DNA from 3 places in the Sphingobacterium sp. G1-14 genome. Region 3 is predicted to be linked to each of the others. Evidence: riboswitches for the same ligand, from Rfam matches in the RefSeq annotation. Region 3 holds a riboswitch; each other region holds the start of a gene.

Region 1 (11,030 bases), 2.9 Mb from region 3:
GTTGAATGTAAAATTCAAGTTATTATCAATTTCCGGATCGTCTGTAAAGTGATTGATTGTCGGAGGGACAATATCATTTTGAACAGCCAATATAGAAGCGATAGTTTCTATAGCTCCTGCAGCACCCAAAAGGTGCCCTGTCATTGATTTAGTTGAACTGATATTCAATTTATAGGCGTGTTCACCAAACAGGTCAACAATAGCCTTCGTTTCACTAATATCACCTACCGGTGTAGAAGTCCCATGAACATTGATATAATCAATATCTGAAAAATCCATCTCTGCATCATTTACAGCCATTGTCATAGCCAGTTTTGCGCCCAATCCTTCAGGATGCGATGCTGTGATATGATGTGCATCAGCACTCATTCCACCCCCTGCAATCTCTGCATAGATTTTTGCTCCACGTGCTAAGGCATGCTCCAAACTTTCTAAGATCAAGGCACCTGAACCCTCTCCCGAAACAAAACCATCTCTATCTTTATCAAAAGGACGTGAGGCTGTTTTAGGGTCGTCATTTCTGGTTGACAAAGCATGCATAGCATTGAACCCACCAATTCCGGCCTCATTGACTGTAGCTTCTGATCCACCCGTAACAATCACATCAGCTTTGCCCATACGGATATAGTTAAAAGCATCTATCATTGCATTGGTAGCCGAGGCACAAGCCGATACGGCAGAAAAGTTAGGCCCACGAAGACCATGACGCATTGAAATATGTCCTGGAGCAATATCAACGAGCATCTTAGGAATGAAGAAAGGATTGAAACGAGGTGTTCCATCTCCCTTTGCAAAGTTTGCAACTTCTTCAGTGAAAGTTGTTAACCCCCCTATTCCTGAGCCCCAAATTACTCCGATACGATTTGTATCTAATTTTTCAAAATCTAAGCCAGCATCTTTAATTGCCTCATCTGTTGACGCAATTGCATACTGGACAAAAGGATCGACTTTACGAGCTTCCTTACGATCCATAAATTCATGCGGATCAAACCCCTTTACCTCACATGCAAACTGAGTCTTGAATTTTGACGCATCAAAATGCGTAATAGGAGCAGCTCCGCTTACACCATTTATTAACGCCTCCCAGTAAGCTGAGACGGTATTTCCAATTGGTGTAAGGGCGCCTAATCCTGTTACTACTACTCTTTTAAGCTCCATTTATTACGATTAGCCTAATTAAATTAGTTAGTTAACGTTTTTTTCTAAATAAGCGATTGCTTGACCAACAGTACCAATAGTCTCTGCTTGATCATCAGGAATAGCAACGTTGAATTCTTTTTCAAACTCCATGATCAACTCAACAGTGTCAAGTGAATCAGCACCTAAATCATTAGTGAATGAAGCTTCTGGTGTTACTTCGTTTTCGTCAACACCTAATTTTTCAACGATAATTGCTTTTACTCTTGAAGCGATATCTGACATGATTTTATAGTTTAATTGTTTAATAAATCTGTGCAAAGAAAAATAAATTTCATCAAAATTCAAACCTAAATTGATATTTAGATGAAAGTCACCACGTTAGGCGACCGAACTTATTCGCGTCTTATACTAGCTAACCCACTCTATATTAACTTAGTTCAAGTATAACAAAAAATATTTTGTATTCCAAACGCTCAGCTAATTAACTCAAATTTTACACAAAAAGTATATTCCAACCTTAAATTTATTAGTACCTTCGTTAGCAGAGGAGCATATATTTAAGCATTAAAGTGGTCAATAAGTTAGTAGCAAGATTAGATATGGATATGGACGAAGAGTTGGATTTTACCCTACTCGCCATTACCTGTTCTCTGAAAGATTACCGACTCTGCCATTTTATCAACAAGGAGACTAATCTGAATTTTTCCAGAGGAAAAGAAAGTAAATACGACCATGATGGTCGACAAAAAAACAAACCCGAAGAAGAACTTGAATATCATATTATCTTTGACACAAAGAAAAAAATAAGCTACCACTTCACTGCTTTTCATTACCTTATCCCCGATGCTGATACGGAATATTTTCTTATCAACAATAAGAGCATCGAAGGAACTTATTTAATTCCCGAAAACCCCCACTTTGATTTTTTTATCATTATCAAAAACTACATCTGTGAGGATGACGTGGAACATATTATCAAAAGGATCAGCAAATTACCCGAAGTCGTCATTGCAAAAGAAATATCGCCAAAAATATTGAAATCTAAAGAAAATCTCATATTTTAGCAAACTGTAGGTTAGTGTAGCAAATACACCCCAGTTTAGATCTAAATTAATTCGATTTAGTTTTGACAAAACACAACAATATAGTGAGCTATTTGTTGTGATTAATGAAGAACATTTAAAATACAAAATAACAGATGGAAAAAGTTCAAAAAAGGACTAAAATTGTCGCAACATTAGGCCCTGCCTCGGCAGACAAACAAGTTTTGACCAACATGATTGCCAAAGGGGTTGATGTGTGCCGGTTGAATTTCTCTCATGGCAGCCAGGAAGATCACCTTAAGGTAATCGAAACTATAAATGCAATAAATAATGAAACAGGATTCAATGTTGCCATCTTAGCCGATTTACAAGGTCCAAAAATTAGGATCGGAAAAATGAAAGAAGGTGGCGCTGTTCTCGTGAATGGTTCAAAAGTTGAAATCACAACACACGAACTTATCGGAGACGAAAACAGAATCTACATTACATACGAAAACTTTCCAAACGATGTTGAAGCCAACGAAATCATTTTACTTGATGACGGAAAACTTCAACTTCGTGTTTTAGAGACCAATCATAAAGACACTGTTACCTGTGAAGTTGTACACGGAGGTGTCCTTACTTCACGTAAAGGCGTTAACTTACCAAACACCAAAGTATCGATCCCTTCGTTGACCGAAGAAGATTTAGACAACTTGAATTTTGCCTTGGATCATGGTGCAGACTGGATCGCTATGTCTTTCGTCCGTTCGGCAGAAGATATTTTTCAATGTAAAAAAATCATTGAAGCAAAAGGAAGCCATGCACGTGTAATCGCAAAAGTTGAAAAACCAGAAGCGATTGAAAATATTGATGCAATTATCGAAGCTACAGATGCTGTTATGGTTGCTCGTGGAGATTTGGGTGTTGAGCTTCCAATGGAAGAGGTACCAGGACTTCAAAAGATCATCGTACAGAAATGTAGAGATCTTTCAAAACCAGTGATCATTGCGACACAGATGTTGGAAAGTATGATCACTACACCACGTCCTACACGTGCTGAAGTAAATGACGTAGCCAACTCCGTATTGGATGGAGCGGATGCTGTGATGTTAAGTGGCGAGACTTCAGTCGGTGAATTCCCTGAAATCGTTATCGAAACAATGAGCAAAATCATTATCCACGTGGAACAAACTTCTTATCCTTATTATAATGAGAAAGTTAGTGAAATCCACGACGGAACACTTATTCCGGATGCGATTTGCGCTTCTTCGGTTTACCTTGCTCAAAAAACAAATGCATCTGCAATTGCGGTATTGACATCATCTGGTGCAACAGCGTTTGAAATTACAAGTTATAGACCAAATGTAGATATCTTAGTTTTCACAGGAACACAAAAATTGCTGAAACAACTCAGCCTACTTTGGGGAGTAAAAACATTTATCTACGACAAGTTCGAAAGCACGGATGGATCTATCCATGATGTTAACAAATTTATTATAAAAAATAACTACGTTAAACCTGGATCTATCATTATCAATACAGCTTCAACACCGTTAATCGAAAAAGGCAAAACAAATACAATCCGTGTTTCCCAGCTATAATGGACAATAAGGATTAAAGCAAAAAAAATAGCGTTCTAGATAGAACGCTATTTTTTTTGCTTGTTTGGATACAAGGAGTCGATTTTTAATTTAAAGTCCTTCACCTTTAGCGAATCATTCAAGCGCCTAAACGGGAGATTGTTTTCTTTCTCATCACCTTTGGGCATTTTTTCCGTTCCTGGCATCGGAGCTAGACCGTCCACACGATTTGGCTTCTTAATGGGCATATGATACTTTTCATCTGAAGAATCCAATTTTAGGACGGGCATCTTTGCTTCCTTTTCTTCCATCAAAGGAATCTGCGGCTTTACCTTCACCTGCCCCAAAACAATGGTCCCTATGGAAGATAATACCAATAATAATACATAACTTTTCATTTTTATATAGTTGTTAAAGAGTATCTGCACTCATTTTCACCAATGAACACGTTATACTCGGCTTATTCACTTCTACAGCAGCAGACTCAACCGTGTAGATTTAATTTATCAATAGCCAATTCAGCATATAATTTATTTCTATTCACTAATTTACAAACAACAGCACCTATATTTAAACAGATTGCTGTTAAACATTGTTAAAACAGCGTCAAAACACATTAGCATCTTTATATTTGTAACAATTTAAGAAAATATGAGCTACCGGACCTTAAATGGCCACTCACATGGTATAAGGGATGGGTACGCAAAAGGTAAATAAACTGAGTGCTATAAACTTTGTGATATATTCAAAATACATTTATTTAACACCCAACCCTAATGAAGAAAAATAGCATTGTATTAATCATTGGACTGATGTCTCTAGCTCTAATTGGGGTATTGGCGATGCAATTCTATTTTCTGAGAGATTCATATCGTCAAAAATCCCAATTATTTGATGAGTCCGTCAATGCTGCGATTACAGCTGTTGCCGGAAAACTTGAACGACGGGAGGTGGTCGACTTTGCTAAAGTTCAACAGGAACGTAACATTGAAAAATCCAAGCAGGAACAGGCCAAACAACGTCTGTTGGCCGAGCAACTTGAAATCCAATATAGAATTGAAGAATTAAAAAACAAACAACATGTTGTTTTCTCAAACTTCAAAGAGCAAGAAGACCAATTACGTGCTTTGTATCCAAATGTAATTGAAATCAAAAATTCCTTTTACGAAACATACATCAAAAGACCGGAGTACCAGAAATTTATCAAATTTTCTGTTTCAAATGAGCTTACCGACGATAATCTGGTGCAAGCTTTTATCATGTTAAATGCATCGAAGGTAGATGATCAGATTAGTGGAAAAGACGATAGCACACGGTTTGTTATCCCCCTAATGGACCCATTGGTCAATCAACAGACAAAATTCAGAGTAGCCACCTTACCACCAAGAGAGAATGCAAAACTTGCAAAAACCATCTCTGATTTGGAAAAAAGGCTCGATGTGCTAAACAGAAAGAATTCTTGGTCCGGTTTCAACGTTTACGACTCCGTTGCTATGCTCGGTGGTAAAAAGGCAGATTACATCGAAGATGTTGCTATTGGAATGGAGCTAGCAAAGCGTCCGTTAAAGGATCGGTTGAATGTTATCATCGTCCAAGAACTTATCAAAGATGAGTTGGCTCAACGCGATATTAAAGCTCCTTTTAATATTGAAATATGGAGTACAAACAATATATTACTAAATAATATTTTAAACGAAGCCGCTCTAAATAACCCGACAAATACAACAAAATACTCGACCGCACTTTTTAAAGGTGATATCGGTGCTGCGCCAGGGAAATTAACAATCTATTTCCCCAATAAAAAGGCGATAATCGCAGATAATATGGGCTATCTGTTACTACCTATGCTGGCACTACTTTTCTTGTTGGTGGGTTGTTTTGCTTATACACTGATTATCATCTTCAGACAAAAGAAAGTTTCGGAAATGAAAACAGATTTCATCAACAACATGACGCATGAGTTTAAAACACCTGTTGCAACAATTATGATTGCCAGCGAGTCACTTAAAGATCCAGACATCAATGCCGACCATAAGCGCGTTCAAAAATTGGCTAATATCATCTACGACGAAAATGTTAGACTCGGAAATCATATTGAACGTGTGCTCGATTTGGCAAGACTAGAAAAAGAAACGCTAAAACTCGACCAGGTAGAAGTAAGCATCAATGATCTTGTTTCTGCAGTAACGGACAGCATGCAGCTACGCATGCAGAATATTGGTGGGAAATTCAGTATAGATCTCGCAGCGACCAAGGATATTGTCGTCGGTGATGAGTTACATTTTTCGAATGTATTTTACAATTTATTGGATAATGCCATCAAGTACAGCAAAGGAGATTTACATGTCAACATCAATTCAAAAAATGTTGGTGATACCATTGTTATCACCATTGCCGACAACGGTATTGGGATGAGTCGGGATCACCTGCAAAAGATTTTCGACCAGTTCTACCGTATTCCAACTGGAAATGTTCATAATGTCAAAGGATTTGGTCTTGGCTTAAGTTATGTACAGGACATCCTGAGAAGGCTGAACGGAAAAATTACAGTTAAAAGTGAAAAAGATAAGGGCACGACCTTTGAAGTAATTTTGCCTATTAAAAAATAAAACGTTCCTTTTTTGTATATTTCCTCTTTAAAAAATTTCAAAGGTTGAGGAAAGCTGATTTATCAGCATCAAGGGACATTGGTGAAAATTAATATAATCATTATGCAAAAGATATTATTAGCAGAAGATGATCCTAATTTGGGGGATCTTTTAAAAGACTATCTCGAATTAAAGGGAAAATTTGACGTCACATTATGCACAGATGGAGATGAAGCGATTTCTCAATTCAAAAAAAATAACTACGACCTCTGTATTTTCGATGTCATGATGCCAAAAAAGGACGGATTTACAGTTGGACGTGAAATCAGAAAAACAAACAATACTGTTCCTATTATCTTTGCCACAGCAAAGGGGATGATGGAAGATAAAACCGAAGCCTTTGAATTAGGGGGAGATGATTATATTACAAAGCCTTTTCGAGTGGAGGAATTATTGCTCCGCATCAATGCTTTGCTGAAACGCAGTGTTCGAGACAAAGAAGAGGAAGTGGTTGCTGATAAATTTGAAATTGGTGATTATTTCTTTGATTATACAAGTCAGCAAATTTCTTACAAAGGACAGATGCAAAAACTATCCACCAAAGAAGCGGAACTACTACGCTTGCTTTGTTTAAAGAAAAATGATGTGCTGACCCGGGAAGAAGCTTTATTAAAAATATGGCATGATGACAACTACTTTACAGGTAGAAGTATGGATGTATTTCTCAGTAAACTTCGTAAATATCTAAAAGAAGATAGTAAAGTTGAAATTGTCAATGTGCACGGAAAAGGTTACAAACTTTTGGTGAGCTAAAAGAATGGGGAATGAGAAACAGTCATTCCCCATTTTTTATGCTACACGGCGTATTGAAACATGGCATACACTAAATCATGGATGAAAAGAAAAGAACAAAACAATTTTATCCATAGTAGAATATAAAAAATTGACGCACTTTTATAAAAAATTTGCATTTCAAAAAGAAATGTTCTAACTTAGCGTCGCTTATAGAGAAAGGCAGAGGGAATAGACCCGATGAAGCCTTAGCAACCTGTCCCTTGACAAGGTGCTAAATTCTACCCTACTTGATATGGGAATGATAAGCCGAAGTCACCAAATTCTAGTGTGTCCTTCTCTCTCTAGCAAGAAATATAGTTGAAAAAGAAATATTAAAAACATTCATTATGTTATTGACTAACAATTTAGGTTACCCTCGTGTGGGCGCGTTCCGCGAATTGAAAAAAGCCAATGAGGCCTATTGGGCTAAAAAATCTTCTGTTGAGGAATTATTGGACACAGCAAAAAAAATTCGTGAAGGCAATTGGAAAACACAAAAAGATGCTGGAATAGATTTGATCCCTTCCAATGATTTCTCTTTTTACGATCAAGTATTGGATTTAACCCTTACTGTTGGTGCAATTCCTGCTCGTTACCATTCTTTGTTGAATAAAGTAGACAACAACTACAGCTTAGACTTATATTTTGCCATGGCGCGCGGATTCCAACAAGAAGGAATCGATGTGACTGCAATGGAGATGACCAAGTGGTTGGATACCAACTACCACTATATGGTTCCTGAATTCACAAAAGATCAAGAGTTTAAATTGACTTCTGAGAAATTCTTAAATGAATACAACGAGGCAAAATCATTGGGTATTGAGACAAAACCTGTTTTATTAGGCCCAATCACTTACCTTTTGATCGGTAAAGAAAAAGAAGCTGGTTTCGACCGTATCGACCTATTAGACAAATTAATTCCTGTATATGAGCAAATCTTGTCTAAATTGGCAGAAGCTGGAGCACAATATGTTCAGATCGACGAGCCTTTCTTGGCATTGGATTTAGATGCAAAAGTAAAAGCATTATACCAACCTACGTTTGAGAAATTGGCTGCTGCTGCCAAAAACATCAAATTAATCGCGACGACTTACTTCGAAGCTTTAAAAGACAACGAAGATATCGCAGTTAACCTACCTATCCATGCTTTACATTTGGATTTGGTACGCGGTGAAAACCAGTTGGATACGGTACTAGCTAAAGTTCCTGCTTCATTAACATTATCTTTGGGTATTGTTGAAGGCCGTAACATCTGGAAAAATGATTACGAAAAATCATTGGTTAAAATCAAACAAGCTGTTGATGCATTAGGAAAAGACCGTGTATGGGTAGCTCCTTCTTCATCATTGTTGCACGTTCCTTTTGACTTAGACAATGAACACAATGAGCAATCGCTACCAGCTGAAGTAAAAAACTGGTTAGCTTTCGCTAAACAAAAATTAGCTGAGGTAAAAGACTTGGCCGTATTAGCAGAAGGTGAAGTTGATACTGAAACAGCAAAACGCTTCGAAGCGAACAAAGCTGCAGCTGAAAGCCGTCGTACTTCTCCACTGATCCACAAACCAGAGGTTAAAACACGTACAAGCAATATCACTGATGACGATGCGAAACGTACTTCAGCATTTGCTGACCGTAAAGCAGCGCAACAAGCGAAGTTCAACTTGCCGGCATTCCCTACCACAACTATTGGTTCATTCCCACAAACGAAAGATGTTCGTAAATGGAGAGCAGACCTGAAAAAAGGTGCTATCACGCAGGCAGAGTACGATAAAGCAATCGCAGAAGAAACTGAAAACACAATCCGTCTTCAAGAGCAATTGGATATCGACGTATTAGTACACGGCGAATTCGAACGTAACGACATGGTTGAATACTTCGGTGAACAATTGGCTGGTTACGCTTTCACACAAAACGGCTGGGTACAATCTTACGGTTCACGTTGTGTAAAACCTCCTATTATCTATGGTGATGTATACCGTCCTGAAGATATGACTGTCCGTTGGTCTTCATACGCTCAATCATTGACTAACCGTCCGGTTAAAGGTATGTTGACTGGTCCGGTTACCATCTTACAATGGTCTTTCGTACGTAATGACCAACCGCGTTCAACAACGACTTACCAAATTGCATTGGCGATCTTAGACGAAGTACAAGCGTTGGAAAAAGCAGGTATCAAAATCATACAAATCGATGAACCAGCAATCCGTGAAGGATTACCGCTACGTAAAGCTGATCAAAAAGATTACCTGAACTGGGCAGTACGTGCTTTCCGTGTTTCTTCATCAAATGTAGAAGACGATACACAGATTCACACACACATGTGTTACTCTGAGTTCAATAATGTAATCGAAGATATCGCTGCAATGGATGCTGACGTCATCACAATTGAGACTTCACGTTCTCAAATGAAATTGTTGAATGCTTTCGCTGGTGATTTCAAATATCCAAACGATATTGGTCCAGGTGTTTATGACATTCACTCACCACGTGTTCCAAGCAAAGATGAGATGGTAGATCTATTGCGTAAAGCAAAAGCAGTAGTTCCAGCAGAACAACTTTGGGTTAACCCTGACTGTGGTTTGAAAACTCGTGCTTGGCCAGAAACCAAAGCGGCTTTAGAGTCGATGGTTGAGGCTGCGAAAATCTTAAGAGCAGAATAATTCTTAAACTATATTGATAAAGCCCTAGATGAAATTTCATCTAGGGCTTCTTTATTGGACCTTGGTTCAAAACAAAAACCGTCATTCGGATAATGTGAGACTATTTTCGAGTGTTCTTCCTTTCTTTCTTGTTTTCCTTTTCTTTCCCGTTCTTAATTTCCTGTTTCCCCTTAATCCGATCTTCAATCGACTTCAGGCTTGACGAAAAATCAAGATCAACATTCTCAAGTTGTGCCATTTTTAACGCCTTCAATGCCTTTTTGTATTTTCTCAATTTTTCAAATAAAAGTGCTTTCTTGATCCATATCCCTGTCAAGGGCATCGCCGGAAGTGTCAAAGCAAATTTAATCGTCTTTTTTGCAGCTTCATACTCCCCCATATCAATCAGTGTCTGAATGAAATAAGGATATACCTCCAGTGCCTGCACATTATGCACCAAAGCTTCCTGGAAATACCTTTTTGCCTGCTCATAGTCCAATAGCTGTTCGGCATGAACTCTTCCCATCAAACACAGCGCCATTGTATTGGACTCATCATAAGACAGCGCATAGGATAAGGATTCCATGGTCTCCTCCAAATACATTGGATAGTTATCCAGTGCCTGAAGGACATATTTATTTACTGAATTCATAAAATTTTCTAAAACATAACATTCATATCCAGCTTTCACAATCATCTTGAAAGTAACTGGATTTCTAAAACTCTATAATAAGCTAAGCATATTGGAACAGTGGGCCACCATTTAGAGAGCCAATTTTTAGCCAATATCAACGTAGGTTACTTAACGTATTAAAAAAGAAGATTAGGAAAGGGCCGTATTCCGAAGAATATTCCCGAGAATCTTCTCTGTGGACGAAGCGGGATTTTCTAATATTGCAAACATATTCTTCCGTTTTTATTAATTACTCTGTTAAATTGCAAAGATTCAAAATATTTACCACATTCCCAAAAACTTTTGATTATTAATCTGTTATATCTCACAGCACGATATTGGCATATTATTGTCGCATCAATTTTGCTGAAATTCAATGACTATTTCCCCATCTTTGGACTATGGAAAGTCAATCAGCTAATCAATTAATCAAACTATCAAGAAAACGTAAGGGACTAACGCAGCAGGAACTCGCCGATCAGGCGGGTGTATCGCTAAGAACAGTGCAACGCATCGAAAAAGGCACTGAAGAAATCAGTGGATTTAGTCTC
Region 2 (11,030 bases), 2.0 Mb from region 3:
GCTTAGATCAATTTATTCCATTTTTTGTCACCATTGTAGCGATCGTGTTTACCGACCTTCTTATGGGTGTAGGAATAGGTATTGTCGTGGCGACATTCTATATTTTGAGAGCAAATATGAAAAATGCTTTCAAATATAATATTGAAAAAGACAATGAAGAAGATAAGGCCGTCATTACATTAGCGGAGGAAGTATCCTTTTTGAACAAGGTTCCTATCCAACAGAAATTATACAGCTTACCAAAATCTATCAGTAAGATCCGCATCGATGGAACATTCAGTAAATTTATAGACAAGGATGTCATCGAAGTCATAAAAGATTTTGAGCAGAACGCGAGAAGTAAGGGAAAAGACATCGAGCTTTTGCAGGTTGTCTATAAAAAACCCTCCTCATAAGGGAAAGGTTTTCGACGTATCGCGTAAGCCATTACGTTCCATCGTTCTACCAGCACCCTTGGTTGAAACAAGAGGAAGGATTATTGAACATCAAGAACAGATTTTCAATAAAAAATAAGTTGTTTGAAGTAAACAATGAATTTAGACATTTGTATTATTATAATAAAATCGAAACGATGCCTTTGGGCAAGAGTGAAATAAGAAGAATATGGAAAATAAAGATTTAAAAATAGGATTTGACAATATCATAAAGGGAAATAAAGAGTGGATGGAATTTGTAAAGAATGACGCTACGGGACGCTTCCAACAACTTGCTAAAGGTCAAAATCCAGAAATTCTTTGGATCGGTTGTGCAGATAGCCGTGTACCCGCAAATGAATTGACAGGTACAAAGCCGGGGGAAGTTTTCGTTCACCGTAATATTGCCAACATGGTCATTCACTCGGATATGAGTATGCTTTCCGTATTAGACTATGCCGTGAATGTGCTGAAAGTAAAACATGTGATTATCGCTGGTCACTATGGCTGCGGTGGTGTTGCGGCTTCTTTAAGCCGTAAGCAGTATGGTATTATCGACAACTGGTTGGGCCATATCAAGGATGTCTATCGCTTACATAGTGCAGAGATCGATGCGATCCAGGAACATGATAAAAAAGTAGATCGCTTAATCGAGCTCAACGTACAAGAACAGGTTTTCAATCTTTGTGCGACGTCGATTATCCAAAACGCATGGAAAGAGCGTAATGATCTTGCGGTACATGGAATGATTATCAATATCGGCACGGGAGAATTGATCGATCAACACTGTACCTTTACCAATAATGATGAGCTAGGTGAAGTCTTCGCTTATAAATAGAGTAGTAATAAAAATCGGTAAAAAGGGACGAAATTTCGTCCCTTTTTTATTTCATATCCCAACGTTATTAAGTCTCTCCATTCCAACAGATACAGCTGGCATATTCAACCACTCTTGCTAAGCCGAATATCTACGATCTCCTAGCTAATATTTCACGGCGAATAATTAACTTTGTATTATGAGTGAAGAAAAATCATTAAATTTTATCGAGGAAATTGTCGAAGAGGATCTTCGTACAGGGAAGCATGGCGGACGTGTATTGACACGTTTTCCTCCTGAGCCAAATGGTTACCTCCACATTGGTCACGCCAAATCCATCTGTTTGAATTTTGGATTAGCACAGCAGTATAATGGCAAGACTAATCTACGTTTTGATGACACTAACCCTGTCACTGAGGACACTGAGTATGTTGAAAGTATCAAGAAAGATATTCAATGGCTTGGATTCCAGTGGGCAGAGGAATTATATACTTCAGATTATTTCGAGACACTATATAGTTATGCCGTTGATCTAATTAAAAAAGGCCTAGCTTATGTCGACGACAGTACTGCTGAAGAAATTGCAGCAGCAAAAGGTACCCCAACAGAACCGGGTGTTCCAACGCCCTATCGCGATAGGTCTATTGAGGAAAATCTAACCTTATTCGCAGCTATGCGTGCCGGTAAATACCAAGATGGTGAAAAAGTGCTACGTGCAAAGATTGATTTAGCTAGCCCGAATATGCATTTGCGTGATCCTTTGTTATACCGTATCAAACATGCGCATCACCACAGAACAGGGAATCAATGGTGTATCTACCCCATGTATGATTTTGCGCATGGACAATCAGATTCCATTGAGAAAATTACACATTCGATCTGTACGCTGGAATTTATTCCACACCGTCCACTTTATGATTGGTGTATTGATAAATTGGAGATTTTCCCTTCCAAACAATACGAATTTGCACGTTTGAATATGACTTATACCGTCATGAGTAAACGTAAATTGCTACAATTGGTCAATGAGAAGTTTGTTGAAAGCTGGGACGACCCGCGTATGCCTACGATCTCAGGATTGCGCAGAAGAGGGTACACACCTGCGAGTATCCGCAACTTCTGTGAAAAAATCGGCGTTCAAAAACGTGAAAACATGATCGATGTCAGTCTTTTGGAATTTTGTATCCGTGAAGATCTCAACAAAACGGCATGGCGCAGAATGGCTGTTCTTGATCCAATCAAATTGGTGATCACAAACTATCCTGATGGTCAGGTAGAGGATCTTCTTGGCGAGAACAATCCAGAAGTCGAAGGTGGTGAAGGTTCACGCTCCATTCCATTTTCAAAGGAGCTCTGGATAGAGCGCGATGATTTTATGGAAGATGCACCAAAAAAATTCTTCCGTTTAGGCCCTGGGCTTTCTGTACGTTTGAAACATGCTTACATCGTCACCTGTCATGATTTTGTGAAAGATGAAAATGGCCATGTAACGGAAGTTCATTGTACGTATGTTCCAAACTCAAAATCGGGAGAAGACACTTCGGGATTAAAAGTAAAAGGAACAATCCACTGGATCTCGGTTCCATATGCAAAAGAAGCCGAAGTGAGATTGTACGACAGATTGTTCAATGATGAAAATCCTGCTGCTGCAGAAGATTTTAAAGCATCGATCAATCCTGAAAGCCTACATATTATTGAACGTGCTTACATTGAACCGGATCTCGCAAATGCAACCCCCGGGAAAGGATATCAGTTTATACGATTGGGGTATTTTACCTTAGATACACATTCAACTCCAGCTCATTTAGTCTTTAACCGTACGGTTACATTAAAAGACTCTTGGGGTAAGGAAGTAAAGAAAAACGCGTAAAATCGTAACCCATAAAAAGAAGAGGTTGGAAGTGATTCCAACCTCTTCTTTTTATCGTGTATTCTTATCCCCAATATTCTCCAACATGCCGGATTTATATCCCCATTAATCTTGCTAAACTACACCTCTGTCAACCTCTTGAAACATCAGCTCTCATAGCATAAAGCTTCACAAAGGGTCCACTCCTGCTCGAAAATGACCACCTTTTATCAGGTTGGCCTATCCTCAAGCTAGATAAATGCCTGCCCATTTACTTTCTTCGAACTGAAAACCTACAACAGATGATTTACCTTTCCCGTCCTTCCCCTTTTTTACAGCAGTAATTTATAAAGGTACATCATCTGCAATAAGAAAAACATCGTATCATTCATTTTTCAACCTGATTATCGTCACTCTTTTGTCGTGATTTTAGCAATAGTTTTACAGCAAACAAAATACCCTTAATGATATGAAAAAGCTACTTTTAATTGCACTAACACTCACCCTAGGCGCACTAAGTTTACAGGCACAAACAATCCCTAATCAACGCTGGCAAATGAGACTCAGAGGTGTGACAGTCATGCCAAACGAATCGGCCAATATTAATACTATAGGCGGAGACGTCGACATCAATACAAAATTTATTCCTGAACTAGACTTCACTTATTTCTTCACAAAAAACATTGCGGCGGAATTGATTCTTGGGACTACAAAACATAAAGTTAATACAACCGGCTCAAATTTAACTGCCATTGGTGGCAGTTCATCCAGCAATGTCGATCTTGGCAGTGTATGGCTCCTTCCTCCGACACTGACAGCTCAGTATCATTTCTTCCCCGATGGTGCCATTAAACCTTATGTAGGTGCAGGAATAAATTATACAATATTCTATAGCGTCAACGCGGGACAAACGGTAAAAAATGTAAAATACGATAATGCTTTCGGTTTTGCGACTCAGCTGGGAATTGATTTTAAGCTATCTGAAAAATATTTCGTGAATTTGGATGCGAAGTATATTCTTTTAAAAACAGATGTCAATGTTGATGCATCAAATCTTGCACCTAACTTATCCATACCGGCAAAAGTTGACATCAATCCCTTCCTGCTCGGCTTTGGCGTCGGCATGAAATTCTAATCATTTGGCTCATTCCCTATCCTATATGTATCGAGGCCTCTTCCAATATTTTAGAAGAGGCCTCATCTGGTTTTTTTACCTCAAGTATAGCAGTCAATTTGCCGTTTAGGCAGACTGCCTAAATTTGGTTCAGTATGTCATCAAAATTATTCTACTCCGTACCAATTTTGATATTGCTGTCTCAAGCGCTCAACACGTGCCAGTCGCTTGGTATCTTTTGCTTCCAATAAAATAGCCTTGTACCGGTCCACCGAGTCCAAACCGGTCTGAATATCATTCCACTCGAAGCTCAGGTTTTTCTTATCCGACACCAACTGATGTAGATACTCCATATTTTCAGCAACATAATCAAGGTTTCGGTCCATCATCCTGTTGGCTAGCTGAGGTTGTCCCGAACGATATAGACTGTCGATAATATCGGCATAATTGATGGCATCCGACATCGCATATACGCGATCGGGTAATTGATCGTATGCTTTTTTCGCTACTTCCCCAGCTTGTTTGACCTGACCATTGGCCAAGAGCATCCGGGCGGCTTTTCCAAATATATCACGAGCGTACATACTTGTAAAGCGAAACGAATCGGTATCTAAATACTGTGCATTTTTAACATTGCCCCACTGATATGTATGCATAATATTGTTATATAATGCTTCCATGTTAACTAGCCCGGCCTGCTCATTTCGTTTTCCTGTCGACTGATCTGTAGCAGCGACAGGCATCAATCGGGAAGTAAAGCCCTCATTGACCAGGTATTTATCCAAGCCCAATTTAATGTCACTTGGCAACATGTTCGAAAAATATATCGGTCTGTCCCAATGGTTATTTTCAAGCACCGATAACAGGGTTAAATCCGCCCTGGTCAGATGATCATTCGGAATTTCCCATTCCATTGCAGAAACAATAGCACTCTGAAAATAAGCCGGAACCGCATTTTTCTTAACCACCTCCTCTTTATCAACGCGCAATTGGACTTTCTTGGAAGGGAAATAGTTTTCCATATCACCTGAATTCAGCTGAACTTTATACTCCGGATCATCCGATGTGACAAACTGAAATAATTGCTGTATATCCACCGCATTATCAAGCTGTCTATCCACAAAAGGGATATAATCACGAACGCCTTTTTTTGTCTTTTCAGCTGGGATCGTCACGGGAAGACCTGCCGCTTGATACGTCGGTTGCTTCGCCTGCTGCATATACCAATCGCCAGTCAGATAACTTAATACCACAACCCGAACATCCGGACGTACTCCTTCCACTTCTTGCAAATACCATACAGGAAATGTATCATGATCTCCATAGGTAAATAGAATAGCATTTGGAGCGCAGGATTCTAAATAATTACGTGCCATATCCCTTGCCAGCGATTTTTCAGAACGATTATGATCATCCCAATTTTGATGGGCCAAAATAATGGGACCGCCCAATAAAGCGAAAGAAATACCTGTCGCTAATGCATACCGTGTTTGTACAAAACGATTGAGAAACCGAACAAATGCTATTGCTCCCAGTCCGATCCAGATCGCAAACGCATAAAAAGATCCTACGTAAGCATAATCTCGTTCCCGAGGTTGCATAGGAGTTTGGTTGAGATAAACAACGATCGCTATTCCCGTAAACACAAAAAGTAAGGTCAAGACCAAGGTATAAGGTTTATTGTTTCGATACAACCAGATCGCTCCGGCTATTCCCAGTAGCAATGGAAGGAAAAAATAGGTATTCCGGCTCGGGTCATGCTCCTGTGATTGGGATATTTTATCTTGCCCTCCCAAACGCCAATTATCCAATGGTTTAATCCCCGACAACCAGTTGCCGTCACTATAGGTCCCATACCCTTGCCTGTCATTCTGCCTACCGACAAAATTCCACAAGAAATATCGGGTATACATATCACCCAGTTGAAAATTAAAAAAGAACTTAAAATTATCCGAGAACTGTGGCTGCTGCCCCTCCTTCAAATTGAGGTAACTCCTATAATAAGCCTGATGGGCTCCATCTTGACTATATATGCGGGGAAAGAAAGTTTCCTTATCAAACGTATACTTATCGACCTGACTAAAAGGAATATACCCTGATTCATCTTTGCGATAACCGGTTTTACTCTCGACACCAACGACTTGTGAATCATAATTGGGTCCTTTGAGTAAAGGTTCCCGGATATATTGCTCCCGGCTCAGATAACCCAAAAAAGAAAACACATTGTCCGGCGCATTATTGTTTAACGACGGATTGGCTTTTCCACGGATTAAAACCATGGTATAGGAGCTATAACCAAATAGAATAAAACAAAAGACCAGCAGCCCGGTGTGCAGTGTGTATTGCCGCTTTTTATAAGAATAATATAGCCCATAAACGAGGAAGCACCCCAACAGCAGACAAAAGAAGAAGATGCCTGAGCCAAAGCCCAAACCTAGCGAGTTTACAAATAAGAGGTCTACCTTAGCTGCGAGACCGACCAACCATTGAATAATTCCCCACAAAACAGCCCCCAAGATCAGCACTCCTACCAAGAAAGCTTTTATTGTACCTTTCACACTAACCTGTCCTGCTCTTCTGAAATAGACAACCATCGCTATAGCCGGAATTGCCAACAGATTTAATAGGTGCACTCCGATCGAAAGGCCCATAACAAAAGCAATAAACACCAGCCAACGATCGCTACCTTCCTCATCTGCACGGACTTCCCACTTTAAAATTGCCCAAAAAACAATCGCAGTACACAATGAAGACATCGCATATACCTCGGATTCAACAGCCGAATACCAGAATGAATCACTGAAGCAGAAAGCCATTGCACCAACTAAACCCGCAGCAAAAATTTGGAAATAATTCGATAATTGAACTTTCTCTTGCCTGTTGAGTATCTTTTTGGCAATTGCTGTTATTGTCCAGAATAAAAATGTAACAGTAAGCCCACTGCAGATTGCGGATCCAATATTCATCCAATAGGCGATTTTACCTGCATTACCCAAAGCCAGGTTGGAAAATATATTCTGAATAAGAAGAAATAATGGTGCTCCCGGTTGGTGTGCCACTTCCAGCTTGTAGGCACAGGCAATAAATTCACCACAATCCCACCAGCTTACCGTCTTTTCAACGGTGGCGATATATACACATGTAGCAATTAGTCCGCAAGCAAAGCCGAGTAGAGAATTTAATCTAGTGTACGTCATAAGGTCAATTTGGTCTATTGTTAAAATCCTTTTTAGCACTTTAAGTTAAAAAGTTATCCTGACTCCAATAAGTTAATTAACACTATTTAACACAAGTACCTGACTATAAACAGGCTATTAAACCAAACAGGCTATTAAACCCTGAATATAGAGATCGACCTAAAACCACACGATCGAAATTCTGAACTTATTATAAGCTTTCACAACGAATACTACCCCAAAAAAAAGAGAGCTTATGCGCTCCCTTTTCGTATTATTTTTATGAGTTAGGCTAGTTTTTCAACAATCTTCTTTGTTGGACCAGGATTACTCATCGTATAGAAATGTAATACCGGAGCGCCAAATTTAATCAGCTCCTGACATTGTTGCACCAACCACTCTTCACCTACTTGTCTAACGTCGGCATTCGTTTTACATGCTGAAACAGCATCGCTCAGTTCCTCCGGAATATCTAAATGAAATATCCTTGGTAGGGTAACCAACTGTTTTTTCGTTGTCAGTGGTTTCAATCCTGGAATAATAGGCACATGGATTCCATTGTCCCTACATTTTGTTACAAACTCCTTATATTTTTCAACATTAAAGAACATCTGAGTCACAATAAACTCTGCTCCCATATCGACTTTTTGTTTCAGGTATTTAAAATCAGTATTGAAATTTGGCGATTCAAAATGCTTTTCGGGATAACCCGCTACACCGATGCAAAAATCAGTCTTTTCCGATGTGATAATGTCTTCATGCAGATACTTTCCTTTATTCATATCAGTTACCTGTTCCAGTAGGTCTGTTGCAAAGGCATGTCCACCATCGGTCGGTATAAAATCGGCATCGCCCTTACGTGCATCGCCCCGCAATACCAAGACGTTATCTATCCCCAGAAAGTTCAAATCGATCAATGCATTTTCAGTTTCCTCTTTTGTAAAACCACCACATATCAAATGGGGCACCGCATCTACTTTATATTTATTCATGATTGCAGCACATATCGCCACTGTCCCAGGACGTTTACGATAGGAAACGCGTTCCAGTAATCCACTCGCATGCTCTTTATAGATATAATCTTCCCGATGGTAGGTTACGTCGATAAAAGGAGGTTTAAACTCCATCAGTTCATCCATGGTTTTAAAAATACTTTGGATGCCCTGCCCTTTCGCCGGTGGCAATAGCTCAAAAGAAAACAATGTTTTTCCTTTGGCATTCTGGATATGATCGATAATCTTCATTAAAAAACTGTTTTTAGTTTGGTTGGCTTACATCGAAACGCACACGTCGAGGAATCGTTTATCTACATGTAACTTATCTTTCCCACATGGAGTAGGGTAGAATTTAGCACCTTGAACAATACAGGTTGCTAAGGCTTCAACGGGTCTAGTCCCTCGGCCTTTCTCTATAAGCGTTGCTAATATCGTTTTAAAAAATCAAAAGACAAAAATATTTTTTCGAAAAAGCAAAAATAGCGGCAAAAAGATTGCAATAAATACGGCTTCAGGTTTATTCCCAGGCAACAACAGGAATTTAGGCTCCACCAAATATAAAAGACTCTAAAAAAAGATAAAATTAACGATCGCGGATCATCGACAGCGAAGAGACTGACTACGTCACAACAGGATCGGCTAAAGATTCGTTGCTAGGGAATTCCGTAGATTTTTGAGATAAAATGTAATCAGTAAGAGTCCCGTAACATGGTACTCCTCTTTCGATCCATATTTAAAACCATCAAATAAATATTTGTAGGCGATTAATGCATTTTTTTCGTTGTAAAATAACTCTTTCCAAGAATCGGGAACATCTGCCCATGCCTTGAGCACAATGCCATTCTCAGCATAAATAATGGGTGATTCAACACCATCCATTCGATAATCGTGATGTGTGCCTGAACTTGATATGTGCTGGAAATAAGCGATAGAATAATCTACAAAATTCAATGCCCTGGCTTTTATCTCCATTTCACTTTCTGATTTTACAGGGGCATTTCGCCATAGATTCACTTGGCTATCAAATTTGCTCGGGGTCTCCCGGATAGGGGTTTTATCTAACGCAAAGTTGATATAAAGTTTTTCACTTGTGGGCACACGTGCTGAGCTAAACTGTGAAAAATCACCTCTCAGCTGAACAAAATCGTTTTTTACCTTAACAATATCCAAAGCGAGACTACCCTTTTTCTCATCGGTCAATTCTAATCGATCGCCGTCGAATCTATACTTACCGAAGAGTAGGATATCATCGATCGCCATGACAAACTTATCTTTATCATGGAGGGAGAGAAAGGACCGGTATATCGTAGGGTCATTACCATAGACATCTGCCTCCACATTTTGGGGTGATTCTCTTTTTACTTTATGATACTCCTCATTTGAATAGCCCAATATCATTTGGTAATTGCCTTCAGGAAAGTCCTTTTTCTTCCCAAAGAAAGCACAAGAAGACAACGAGAATAGGAATAGCAGCAGTAATAACGGTTTCAAAATAAATCAATAATTATGGCCAGTAATAATATACAGACCAAGATAAGAAATTACTGCAATAATTCGTGTACCGCTATTTATTTGAATAAGCTTGGGGATATGCTTATTCTTTATAAAGATCCACCAAGCCTTCTGGCAATTCAACTTCAATGATCTCCTCTTCGCCATCGATTCCTAAGATCAAATCATCGGACAATGGGAACATCAGTTCTTTGCCATCCATATTTACCGAAGCGACAAATTGTTGTGGAAATTCCTGAACATCTGTTATTTGCCCCAATTCACCATGGTTTTCATCAATCACTAAAAAACCGATTAAATCAGTATATCTAAAATCATCTGGATCGCGCTCGGGCATCTTATCATTGGAAAGATATAGCTTTTTACGTACAAGTACTTGAGCCTTATCGATATGATCCACATCCTCAAATGTCACATACGCTGTACTATTTTTTTGAAATTTAATGGTATCAACAAAATAAGGAACAAGTTTTTTGTTCACTTCCACAAAGACAACATCGATATTCAAACTCTCGTATTCCTCGAATTCAAAAAATAGTTGTACTTCTCCTTTAAGACCTCTTGTTTTACTGATGTAACCGATGTAAAAGCTTTGATCAATAGTCATATATTTCGTATTTAGCGATTAGCTGTGAGACATGATTTGGCAAACCATTAGCCTATTGGCTGTTTCAAAAAAAGCCGACTCAAGATTGAGTCGGCTTTCTCGAATACTTTATGAAAGAATTAACCTTCAGTTTCTTCTGATGCAGGAGCTTCAGTCTCTTCAGCAGCAGTTTCTTCCGCTACAGGAGCATTTTTAGCAGCTACAGCAGCAGCTTTTTCTTCTTTTTTCTTAGCTTCAGCCACTAAAGCAGCTTTTTTAGCTTCAGCTTTAGTTTGTGCTAAACCATCTTTTTTACCAGAGATTCTTGCATCATTAGCTTCAGTCCAAGCTGTAAATTTAGCTTCAGCAGCAGCTTCATCAAAAGCACCTTTTTTCACACCACCTTGCAAGTGTTTTTTGTAAAGAACACCTTTGTAAGAAAGGATAGCGCGAGCAGTGTCAGTTGGTTGAGCACCTTTATTCATCCAATCCAAAGCTTTTTCAAAATCCAAAACGATAGTTGCTGGATTTGTGTTTGGGTTGTAAGAACCAATACGTTCGATGAATT
Region 3 (11,030 bases):
TTCATCAAATCCTTTTGGGATAGGAGATGTCTTAGGGTAGATATGAGGGATGAATTTTTGTTTTTTTTTATCCCATAAATGACGTCTACTGTTTGTTTCGAGACTCTTTTTTAATCCCTTCCATTCTGTCACCTTCGGAGAGTTGGGCTGAATATCAATCAATGTCTGCAATGCAATAATAAACATCGCATTATCATAAATATCGATCGCCTCATTGGAGAGCTCATTCCAGTCACAACCAAAGCTATCGTTGGGTTGTACATCTCCCCAATCTGCGGTCATCGCACCCCAAAGCAATTGATACTTGTGGTTGAACCGTTCTCTTTTCAAATAATCCAACATGAGTTGGATTCGATCTTTGACGGAAATTCCACCAATATTCTCCTCCAGGATACTGTAATCCTTTGTGTTCCGGATATATTTACCGAGCAGTTGGATGAGTGACGTTTCCTGGTCTGTTTCTACTGTATTTTTAAATCCAACATGGCCGGGCGCATTTTCTGAATAATAAGGTGTGTCATCGTGCCAGGTAAAATCCTTCTTAAGGACATAGCCGTCTACCATTTCACCATTGGGCTGTTGCATCTGAAAGAATACTAAAATGGCCCCCCTAATGTCCGCTTGGGACCGCTCTTCCAAGGCGGTTTCAATAAATGTATTGAGATCCCTGGCCCAAATCTGTGAGTAGCCACTTCCAGCATTGAAACCTTCTTTGATGACCTCGCGGGCAAGACTGTCGACATATTTTAAGTTTTGATCCGCTAGAATGCTTTTTGCCAACTTAAGTTGAGTTATACCGTCGGGTTTTGTTTGTTGTGCTGATAGTTGGGTTCCCAGTAACAGAAGTATTAGACTAAAAAATGGGGTGTTTTTTTTCATTGTGGTTTTATTGTAATTAATTAGGCTTGACAAGTGTATCTGTCAATAATTTGTATCTATTTCAGGGTTAATTTTCATCTACTTCAGGGTTTTGATCGAAGATCAGCCGTCTGATGTGTATTTTTTTTGAATTTATTTACTGGTTATATTTTAGTATGTATGTACAATCAAAGTTATGGAAAAATGTCAGTATTTAAGCTTTGATAACGCTTTATTTGATTAGTATTTAAAATTTTACAAATTTAGGTGTTGTGGGCCCTCTTTTTTCGTAGTTAAATTGAGTAAGAAAATGGAGTTCATGTTTATACATACTCTATTTTTTTGTAAGTTTGCTGTAGAACCTAATTGAGAACAATGGTAAAGCGTATCATTTATTATTTTTGTAGTTTATTTGTTAGTACGGCAGCTGTTTTTGCACAGCAGAAAACAGATTTGACCGTTTTTGTAAAACCTAATATCGGATCCGTCCATAGCCGGTATTTCTTTTATACACCAGCAGCAGTGCCTTTTGGAATGGCTAAGCTCGCTCCGAGCACAAATGGAAGCTATGGGAACAAGTCAGGCTGGGAAGCTGTGGGGTACGATGATAGGCATGGGTCAATAGAAGGATTCGCTAATTTTCACGAATTCCAGGTAGGTGGAGTGGTATTTGCACCATCCGTTGGAAAATTGAAGACAACCCCTGGTCACCTTGATCGTCCACAAAGCGGCTATCGTTCTGCTTTCGATAAGAAAGATGAGTTTGCTACTTCTGGCTATTACCGCGTCAAGTTAAAAGATTATAATATACTTGCGGAGCTCACTGCGACCAAGCGCGTCGGTTTTCATCGGTATACTTTTCCAAAAACTGAAGAAGCCAACCTTATTTTCGATATTGGCCATGTTATGGGGGAAAGTGGTCCGGTCGTTGATGCTGAAGTGAATTATGACAAACAGCACGTCTGGGGATATGTGGTTACCAACCCTGTATACGTACAAAAATATCAGCAGGGTGCTCAAGTTAAGATGTTTTTCTTCGCGGAGATAAACAAACAGCCTAAATCTTTTGGGACATTTAGAGATTCCACGACTTTCGATCAACATAGTCGTATAAAGGGAAAAGGGGCTGGCTTGTTCCTGAAATTTGATACCCAGGTAGGGGAATCTATCGAAGTCAAGACCGGTTTGTCTTATACATCTGTGGAAAATGCGCAGCTGAATTTGCTTAAAGAAGCAAAAGATATGTCGTTTGATGCGGCAAAGAAAAATGCCTTGCAAACCTGGAATAGTGAACTGGGAAGAATTTTGGTGGAAGGGGGCAAAGTGGACGACCGCATTAAATTTTATACTGGATTGTATCATGCTTTACTTGGTCGTGGGCTTGCAAGCGACGTCAATGGTGCATATCCCAAAAATGATGGCTCGGTAGGGCAGATTACCTTAAATAAACAAGGGCAACCTATTCATCATCATTATAATACCGATGCGATCTGGGGTGCATTTTGGAATTTGACACAGTTGTGGTCCATTGCTTATCCGGACTATTACAACGACTGGATTCAGAGTCAATTGTTGGTTTATCGCGATGCAGGTTGGTTAGGAGACGGTATTGCCAACAGTAAATACGTTTCCGGTGTGGGAACTAATTTCACAGGTTTGGCAATTGCATCGGCGTATAATGTGGGTATTCGTGACTATGATCTGAATCTTGCCTATGCTGCGGTGCGTAAAAATGAATTGGAAGCGAAGGACCGCCTGCCTGGGGCAGGAAAATTAGATGTAGGAGTTTTCGTTCGCAAGGGCTATTCACCCTATATAAAAGATGATAATGGTAGTCCCGAATTAATGACCAATGGATCTCCTTTTGGTGCTTCGCATACCTTGGAATATGCTTTTTCTGCTGCTGCCGCCGCACAATTTGCAAAATCATTGGGGCATCAAAAAGACTACATTAAATTTCAGGAATTATCCGATGGATGGCGCAATCTGTACGATACCACGACGAAGTTTATGCGACCAAAGGATAGTACTGGACGATTTATTTCAAACTTTAACCCGTATGAACCATGGCGTGGATTTCAGGAGGGAAATGCTTGGCAGTATACCTTCTATGTTCCGCATGTCCCACAGGAATTGGTTAAACTGGTTGGAAAGGACCTGTTTAATCAACGGTTGGATAGTATTTTTACGGTGTCGCAGAAGAATGTGTTTGGAGGCGGTACACAAATTGACGCTTTCGCAGGGATTGAAAGTCTTTATAATCATGGTAATCAACCGAACCTGCATATCTCCTGGCTGTTCTATTTTTCTGGTAGACCTGATTTAAGTCAGAAATGGGTACGGGCAATTTGCAATGAGTTTTATGGTAATGATGCAATACATGGCTATGGCTACGGACAAGACGAAGACCAAGGACAGCTTGGAGCATGGTATGTCTTGTCGAGTATCGGTCTATTCGATGTGCGAAGTCTCACCACCGAGAAGCCCGCGCTTCAGATTGGCTCGCCACTTTTCGATCGGGTAACGATACAATTACCGGAGAAATTAAGAAAAAATAAATTTATCATTCAGGTGAAGAAGGAGCAACCCAATAGTTATATTGTTGATCAGGTTCGGTTGAATAACCGCCTGTGGAAAGGTTGGCAGCTTCCTTTTGAACGCCTGGTAGAAGGTGGGATTTTAGATGTCAAGTTGAAAGGCAACTAAATTTAAGCAATAAAAAAATAGCCCCATTCGGGGCTATTTTCAAGGTAGGTTGGTTTGTTGATTGCCTACGCGATTTCAGCAATAAAATTGCCCTCTTGATCCAAATCGGCTTTGTGAGCTGCGATTTGTTGAAGATTAATATGTCCTATGACATATTTGAAATCTGGTGCGTAATATCGTTCTGTGATTTCACTGAAATTTAACTTTTCAATCAGCGTATCATCGGTGTATCTCAAATAAACCTTAATTAAATAATCTTGGCTATAATTTAATGTGCTGGATTCTAAATGTTTTTTATATTCATAACGGTATCCATAGCGCAGGGCAGCGATATCCGATAGTACAGCAGAACCCGTAGGGTGGCCACCGGCTCCTTTACCATAGAAAAATTGTTCGTCTGCAAAGGCCGCTTTTACCAATACACCATTGTTCTCATTTTCTACATTATAGAGCATGCTGTCTTTGCCTACTAGGCGTGGTAATACATAAAGTACAACTTTGTTGCCGTCGATTTCTTTTGCTGTTGGTATCAATTTGATCTTGAGGTTCTTTTCTTTAGCAAAACGAATATCTTGCTGTCCCAATTTGTCAATACCAATATTAAAGACATCGTCTGGTTTGACATAGATCCCGTACGCATGGGAAGCAACAATACATACTTTAAATTTTGGGTCAAATCCACCTACATCAAGGGTAGGATCTGTCTCTGCAAAACCAAGTTCTTGCGCTTTCTTTAAAGCATCTGTATATTGCTGGTTTTCATTGAAAACTTTAGATAAAATATAGTTGGAAGATCCATTAAAAATACCGCTGACAGAATGAAGTAATTCATTGTCATAGTACTCTTCTAAATTCCGTATAATGGGAATACTTCCGCAAACGGCACCTTCGTACAATAAACTGGTGCCGTATTCATGTTGAATATCAACCAGCTCTTCCAAATGGCTGGCAATCATTTTTTTATTGGCAGATACCACATTTTTTCCCGATTTCAAGGCACGAACAGTTAGTTGATAGGCTGCTTCGGCATCATCTATTAGTTCGACAACAGTATTAATTTCTGGGTCACCTAAAATTGTTTCGGCATCGGTAGAAAATAGATCTGCTGGTAGCGAGCGCTTTTTATCTCCGTTTTTAATGACAAATTTTTTGATTTCCAGATTAAGATTTTTGGTTTTGATGATATCGTAAAGACCTTGGCCTACTACACCAAACCCAAACATCCCTATTGTTAATTTATTACTCATATCTCTTCTTAAATTCTCTTATATATTATTTATTCTCTTATACTAATTCGTTGATGTATTCTTTTTGTTTCCGCAGAAAGCTGCTGATGATTTTCGTGAGTTTTTTTGTTTCGATCAAAAACCCATCGTGGCCATAAGTAGATTCGATCTCCTGATAGTGGGCATTCGGAATATGTTGAGCGATGAATTGTTGCTCTTGTGGAGGAAACAACAAATCTGTATTGACGCTCAGCACTAAAGTTGGACAGTCGATGCTCGCTAAAGCGGATTCGATAGATCGTCTCCCACGACCTAAATTATGGCTGTCCATTGCTTTGGTTAGGAAGTAATAGCTGTACGCATTATAGCGTTTTACCAATTTTTCACCCTGATAGTTTTGATAGGAGGATGCTTTATAATGATCGAGTTTTTCGTTATCATCCTCCTTTTGTGTGTTGGCATACGTTGTATAGTTGCGGTAAGACAACAGTGCCATAGCGCGTGCAACTTTTAAACCCTTAGCTCCGCCATCGGGATGATTCGCATAAAAGGTTCGATCAGTAGTAATGGCAAGACGTTGACTTTCATTGAATGCAATACCCCATGGTGAATGGACGGCATTTGTTCCAACGACGATTAGATGGTTGATGGCTATACTGCGTGATACGGCCCATTCCAATGCTTGTTGACCGCCCAATGAGCCCCCAATAAGGAGCTCTATTTGTTTGATATCCAGGTGGTCTGCAAGAAATTGATGTGCTTTGATCAAATCTCTTACTGTAAATTCAGGAAAAGATAGGTAGTAAGGCTGTCCAGTAGCTGGGTTTACAGATAGCGGATTACTGCTATTATATGCTGATCCTATGACATTGGCGCAGATAATATAATAATCGTTTGAATCAAATAATTCACCTGTTCCAAAAAGACCTGACCACCAATCCAGTACATCTGCATTGGCCGTTAGTGCATGGCAAACCCAGATCACATTACTGCGATCAGCGTTGGGTTTGCCAAATGTTTCATAACTGATTTGTAAATCAGTAAGCTCTCTTCCATTTTCAAATACAAAAGGCTCCGGGTGCAGATAAATATGCTTACTCATTTTACGTTTAAGTTTAAGCCGAAAAAATCTGATTATTTAATTTTATCAAAAGCTTGTTGTAAATCAGCTTTGATGTCATCAATATGTTCTATTCCTACAGAAAGACGTAATAAACCTTTGAATACTCCAGCATTGGCTTGATCTTCATCACTCAATTGTTGGTGAGTAGTCGCTGCTGGATGGATAATCAATGACTTCGTATCGCCAACATTGGCCAGGTGACTGATCAATTCTAAGCTGTCGATAAAGCTATTGGCCTTTTGTGCTGCGTCACCTTTGAGTTGGAAAGAAAGCACTGCACCATAGCCATTTTTAAGGTATTTTTGTGCGTTAGCGAAGCTCGGAGAGCTTTTTAAGCCCGGATAGTTTACTTTTTCTACCTGTGGATGCGCCTCAAGCCATTTAGCTATCTCTAAAGTGTTGTCTACATGGCGTTGCACCCGCAAAGACAGGGTTTCAAGTCCTTGTAGTAATAAGAATGAATTGAAAGGGGAGAGTGCTGGTCCGAAATCCCGAAGCCCTTCCACACGTGCCCGAATGGCAAATTGAATATTTCCAAACGGTCCGCCTTCACCGAAAACTTCGGAAAAAACTAAGCCATGATAGCCTTCAGATGGTTCGGAAAATTGAGGGTATTTTCCATTGCCCCAATTGTAGTTTCCGCCGTCGACGATGACACCACCTATGCTTGTACCATGTCCACCGATCCATTTAGTAGCCGATTCAACCACCACATTCGCACCATACTCCAAAGGTTTAAATAAATATCCCCCAGCTCCAAAAGTATTATCGACGATTAACGGTAAGTCATATTTTTTTGCTACTGCAGCAATTTTCTCAAAGTCTGGAATATTGAAACTTGGGTTTCCAATTGTTTCAACATAGATGGCCTTTGTTTTATCATCAATGAGGGCTTCAATTTTATCTGCCTCGGCGTCCGTTGCAAATCGAGCTTCGATGCCCAGACGTTTAAAAGAAACTTTAAACTGGTTGAATGTACCGCCGTATAAGTTGGATCCGGCAACAAAATTGTCACCACTTTCCAAGATATTATTTAATGCAATAAACTGTGCCGCCTGGCCAGATGCGACAGCAACAGCCGCGACTCCACCTTCCAGTGCCGCAATACGTTGTTCGAAAACATCCGTGGTAGGATTCATAATCCGTGTATAAATATTGCCGAACTGCTTTAATGCAAATAAGTTTGCGCCGTGTTCGGCATTTTCAAATACAAAAGATGTTGTTTGATATATAGGAACTGCTCTAGATCCCGTAGTAGGGTCAGCGACTTGGCCAGCGTGAACCTGAAGAGTTTCGAATTTTAAATTTTTGTTTGAAGACATAATATATCAGATTTTAAGGGTTCAAAAAGAAATTGCTAAGTAAAAAGAGAAGCATACACACCTCCTTGAAGGGTCTGTTAAATCTTTATCCAAGAAAAAGGAAATGATTCTTAACAAGCGTGGAAGTGCATATGCATACGCATTCGCATCAATACAGTTGTATGATGGCTTACACTTTCGCTTATCGTGCGGCTCACTTGTGTTGAACCTGAATTTTTAATGGACTTCAGTAGTTTAATAATCATTGTCTTATGTTATTTATATGCTCCAAAACGATATTGTTTTGGACAGGAATTGGCACCTTTTCAAACAAATTGAAGGTTGCCAGTGGGTCATTGAGCCAGTCTCTCGCCACTTCTTTATAAATCAAGACCTACTGATTAAGGGAGGTGTTGATTAGAAATCTTCTTTCGAAGACGATACAAATATAAACTCTTTTTTTATTAAAGCAAAAGAAAAGCTGTTTTTTAGTTAAAGGAATTTTGAATAACATACGGATCGGATCGCATATTGTTCGATGAAACTTGATAAGTAACTGCCAATCGGGTATTATGATTTCTTTAAGTTGATCCGTTCTGCAATTTGATTTAAATCTGTTAAAAGAGGTTTAAGTGCATCAATTCTACTATGGATATCATACGTCAGGTGGCGATTCGTCTTTTTGCTTAACGATAGCGAAAGACCCACCAAATGGGAGTTGACCTGATAAGAGAGTGCCTGAAAATGGTGTATATGTGACCAATCCATCCATTTGTGTTCGGGTTCTTTTTTCATTTGATTGATAGCGTCTGAAAACAGGGCCATGGCAGTCTGCGCTTTTTTGCGAGCCAGCCGTATATCAAACGAACTTTGTCTCTCGTCCGACAGACGGTTATTGATGATCTGGAAATAATGTTCGTTGTAAAGAGATACCTCTTTTGCCAGCTGAACCATGCCTGTGCTCTGGCGTACAGGGATCAAGAAATAACCTGCTATAGCCAAGAATGCTCCAATAAGTGTAAAAAGCATTCGGCTGCCTAAAATGAGATTGATATTGCCTTCAAACAAATTGAGTGCAATCACAATTCCCAAGGTAATAAAGATGACACTGACCATATAATTAGATCGATTGAATAAAAAGAATCCGAAAAGACCTAATGCAGCTATGGTAAGAAGAGCCGGGAGAAAATGAATAGCAATTAAGCAGAATATGCCAACGATTATACCCGAGAATGTGCCTACAATACGCTCTATATTACGCTTTTTTGTCATTGAAAATGCTGGTCTGGCAACAATAGCGATCGTCAGTAAGATCCAATAGGTATATTTAAAATCTAAAAATAAAATACCGATCAATGCGCCTGTTCCAAAAAGAAGAGCCATCCGAACGGCAAATCGAAAAAGCGGGTTATTCAGATGGAGTTTACTTTTTAGATCAGCAAGATTGCGCAAAGGTCGATTGATAAATTGTTGGTACTCACTGCTGTCAATCTTATCCTGGATTTCCTGATTTTGATAAAAAGCCACCTGAATTCGGTTGAGCACTTCAATAATTGCTTCGATGTTGCTTATGATCGAATATAATATACTTTTTGCTTGACCGGCCTGCTCTTCTTGAATTTCTTTTAAATCCTGTAAGAGGGCATTAATTTTAAAGTTATTGTGATATAATTGATGTGCATACCGAAACCTCTTGTTAGGTTGTGAAAAGCTATCAATTTCTAAAGCTAATAATTTGATTGTTTGACGGATTAAAGGGAGGCTGCCCGTGTCTGCAAGGTTTTTGCGAATCGCATCATAGTCGTGATCAAGTGCAATAATTAACTCATGGAGGTCAATTAACCCATAAACTTGACTGAGCCAATAATTGCTTTTATGCCACTGTTGGCTTATGATTTTTTTTTCTCGAAAAAGAAGGGACCTGATTTGTTCCTGCTGTTCGCTGATCTGGCCATGAATTTTGCCTACGCGACTGTACGTTATATTCAAAGGAATATCGGGATCGTAAGACTGGGATCGTATCAATAGAAATTGGGATAATCCATGAAAACCATTGGCCATCGCATGTTTTAGCGAGCGATAAGGTTGTATATAGGCCTGTAAAAGGCTAAAAAAGTAATATATAATGGATCCTGTTGTAATCTGTAAACTAACTGCAAGGGGGTGTTGCGGGGCCATTCCGATCACAAAACTCATGAGAATCAATGTCATGTTTCCAATTGCAGCATAACGAGCTCCAAAAATACCGTATAACGTACATATAAAACCGGCCGCCGCTAGCAATATAACCAAGGGCCAATGATACGGAAATACAATCGCTGTAAACAATGATGCAACGAAAAAGGTGGGAATACATACGAGAGCAGAAGAAAGTTTATCCTTTCTGTTTCCAGGAGGATCTGTGAGTGTTGTTAATAACGATCCGACACCGATTCCAATTGCCGTGCTCGCTTGCGCTCCCAATAAGTAGATCGCTAAACTTGGCAAGATGCTGATGGAAACATTACGTAATGCGTCTCCAGAATGCTCGCCATGCATAAATCGTATCATAAGGATATAAATACGGTAGAATCTTTTCTTCAATGATACAGTGCTCATTAATCAGTTTACTAATTTTCTGTGTAAAAATACAAATATTATGCTTAATATTTTTTGTATACAATTTATTTGTTTTGATTTTTGTTTATTTTTTGAATTTTTATTTTGATTCGATGTGCTTTTCTTGCGCTGTGCTTTTTGGAGATTCAAGATTAGCTGGGATGATTGTATCGGCTTTAGCATCGATCAGTGAGGGATATGGTTTACCGATGTTATTTGGTTGTCTACCGAGTGAATCGGACGATCTATCTATTTCTACTAGTCAACGTGTAATGAATACACGAGGTTTGTTGTCATTATTATGAAGTTGACTATCTAATCGATAGCCTAAAGAAATTACATTATGAAACCACAAAAAATTAAATTGCTCTTATTTTCTCTTATTTTATTCCTGTTTTCTATTGCCGGACCCGTTTCAGCACAGTCTGACGGCGGAAGATTACGTACAGTCGTTGTTGGACAAGACAACCAGCCTATTGTGGCTGCAAATATTTCACTATTTCGGAAGCCCAATGATATCTTGTTAAAAGGAACTTTATCCAACGAAAATGGAGAAATTGTGTTATCTGCGATTCCCGAGGGCAAGTATAGCCTACAGGTGTCCACGGTAGGGTATGCTATTTATCGTTCTGCTGAAATGGTTGTAAGTACGGGAGATCTCAAGGTGCTGGATACGATTCGTTTACAAATGGAAAGTAAAGTGTTGAGTGAGGCACAGGTGATCGGTAAGAAGCCATTGATTGAAAGTCATCTCGATAAAGTTGTCCTCAATGTCGAAAACAGTATTTTGGCAACAGGGAATAACGCATTGGAGCTCCTGCAAAAGGTTCCAGGAGTAACTTTAGACAACAAAAAGATCAATCTACGTGGAAAAAGTAATGTGATTATCATGATTGATGGTAAGCCTACTTATCTTTCTGCTGATGAAATATCGCGATTATTGGAAAATACGGCTTCCAATGCAATAGCGTCGATCGAAGTACTGACCAATCCACCCGCAAAATATGATGCCGCAGGGAATGCAGGAATCATTAATATTAAGACAAAGAAGAATACGCAATTTGGAAGTAATGTTAGTTTAAACCTCAATTTAGGGCAAGGTAAATATACAAAGGCGGATGGTGGCTTTCTAATAAACCATCGTAACAATTGGGTAAACTTATTTTCTTCTTATAACTACGCAAATGCCTTAGGATTTAATGATTTAGATATCGATAG

Evidence for each region. A riboswitch is a leader RNA that binds a small molecule or an ion and turns the genes downstream of it on or off. The one in region 3 is predicted to bind S-adenosylmethionine.
Region 1: another riboswitch for S-adenosylmethionine. It lies ahead of metE (5-methyltetrahydropteroyltriglutamate--homocysteine S-methyltransferase); the one in region 3 lies ahead of CBM24_RS16825 (O-acetylhomoserine aminocarboxypropyltransferase/cysteine synthase family protein).
Region 2: another riboswitch for S-adenosylmethionine. It lies ahead of metF (methylenetetrahydrofolate reductase [NAD(P)H]); the one in region 3 lies ahead of CBM24_RS16825 (O-acetylhomoserine aminocarboxypropyltransferase/cysteine synthase family protein).

The regions. Positions count from the first base shown of each region.
Region 1 is NZ_CP021381.1:491,327-502,356, reverse strand. It holds gene fabF (beta-ketoacyl-ACP synthase II) at 1-1,158, opposite strand, end outside; gene CBM24_RS02165 (acyl carrier protein) at 1,186-1,422, opposite strand; gene CBM24_RS02160 (IPExxxVDY family protein) at 1,710-2,204, shown strand; gene pyk (pyruvate kinase) at 2,339-3,766, shown strand; gene CBM24_RS02150 (hypothetical protein) at 3,814-4,143, opposite strand; gene CBM24_RS02145 (sensor histidine kinase) at 4,522-6,354, shown strand; gene CBM24_RS02140 (response regulator transcription factor) at 6,457-7,146, shown strand; SAM riboswitch class I at 7,333-7,436, shown strand; gene metE (5-methyltetrahydropteroyltriglutamate--homocysteine S-methyltransferase) at 7,515-9,827, shown strand; gene CBM24_RS02130 (hypothetical protein) at 9,928-10,458, opposite strand; gene CBM24_RS02125 (helix-turn-helix domain-containing protein) at 10,881-11,030, shown strand, end outside.
Region 2 is NZ_CP021381.1:5,895,687-5,906,716, forward strand. It holds gene CBM24_RS25310 (SulP family inorganic anion transporter) at 1-395, shown strand, start outside; gene CBM24_RS25315 (carbonic anhydrase) at 604-1,251, shown strand; gene CBM24_RS25320 (glutamine--tRNA ligase/YqeY domain fusion protein) at 1,430-3,100, shown strand; gene CBM24_RS25325 (OmpW/AlkL family protein) at 3,549-4,214, shown strand; gene CBM24_RS25330 (DUF2723 domain-containing protein) at 4,361-7,390, opposite strand; gene metF (methylenetetrahydrofolate reductase [NAD(P)H]) at 7,657-8,613, opposite strand; SAM riboswitch class I at 8,684-8,786, opposite strand; gene CBM24_RS25340 (hypothetical protein) at 9,004-9,855, opposite strand; gene rimM (ribosome maturation factor RimM) at 9,959-10,483, opposite strand; gene CBM24_RS25350 (30S ribosomal protein S16) at 10,603-11,030, opposite strand, start outside.
Region 3 is NZ_CP021381.1:3,895,659-3,906,688, reverse strand. It holds gene CBM24_RS16845 (hypothetical protein) at 1-879, opposite strand, end outside; gene CBM24_RS16840 (GH92 family glycosyl hydrolase) at 1,234-3,564, shown strand; gene CBM24_RS16835 (homoserine dehydrogenase) at 3,630-4,811, opposite strand; gene metX (homoserine O-acetyltransferase family protein) at 4,849-5,892, opposite strand; gene CBM24_RS16825 (O-acetylhomoserine aminocarboxypropyltransferase/cysteine synthase family protein) at 5,925-7,235, opposite strand; SAM riboswitch class I at 7,491-7,603, opposite strand; gene CBM24_RS16820 (FUSC family protein) at 7,785-9,812, opposite strand; gene CBM24_RS16815 (TonB-dependent receptor) at 10,156-11,030, shown strand, end outside.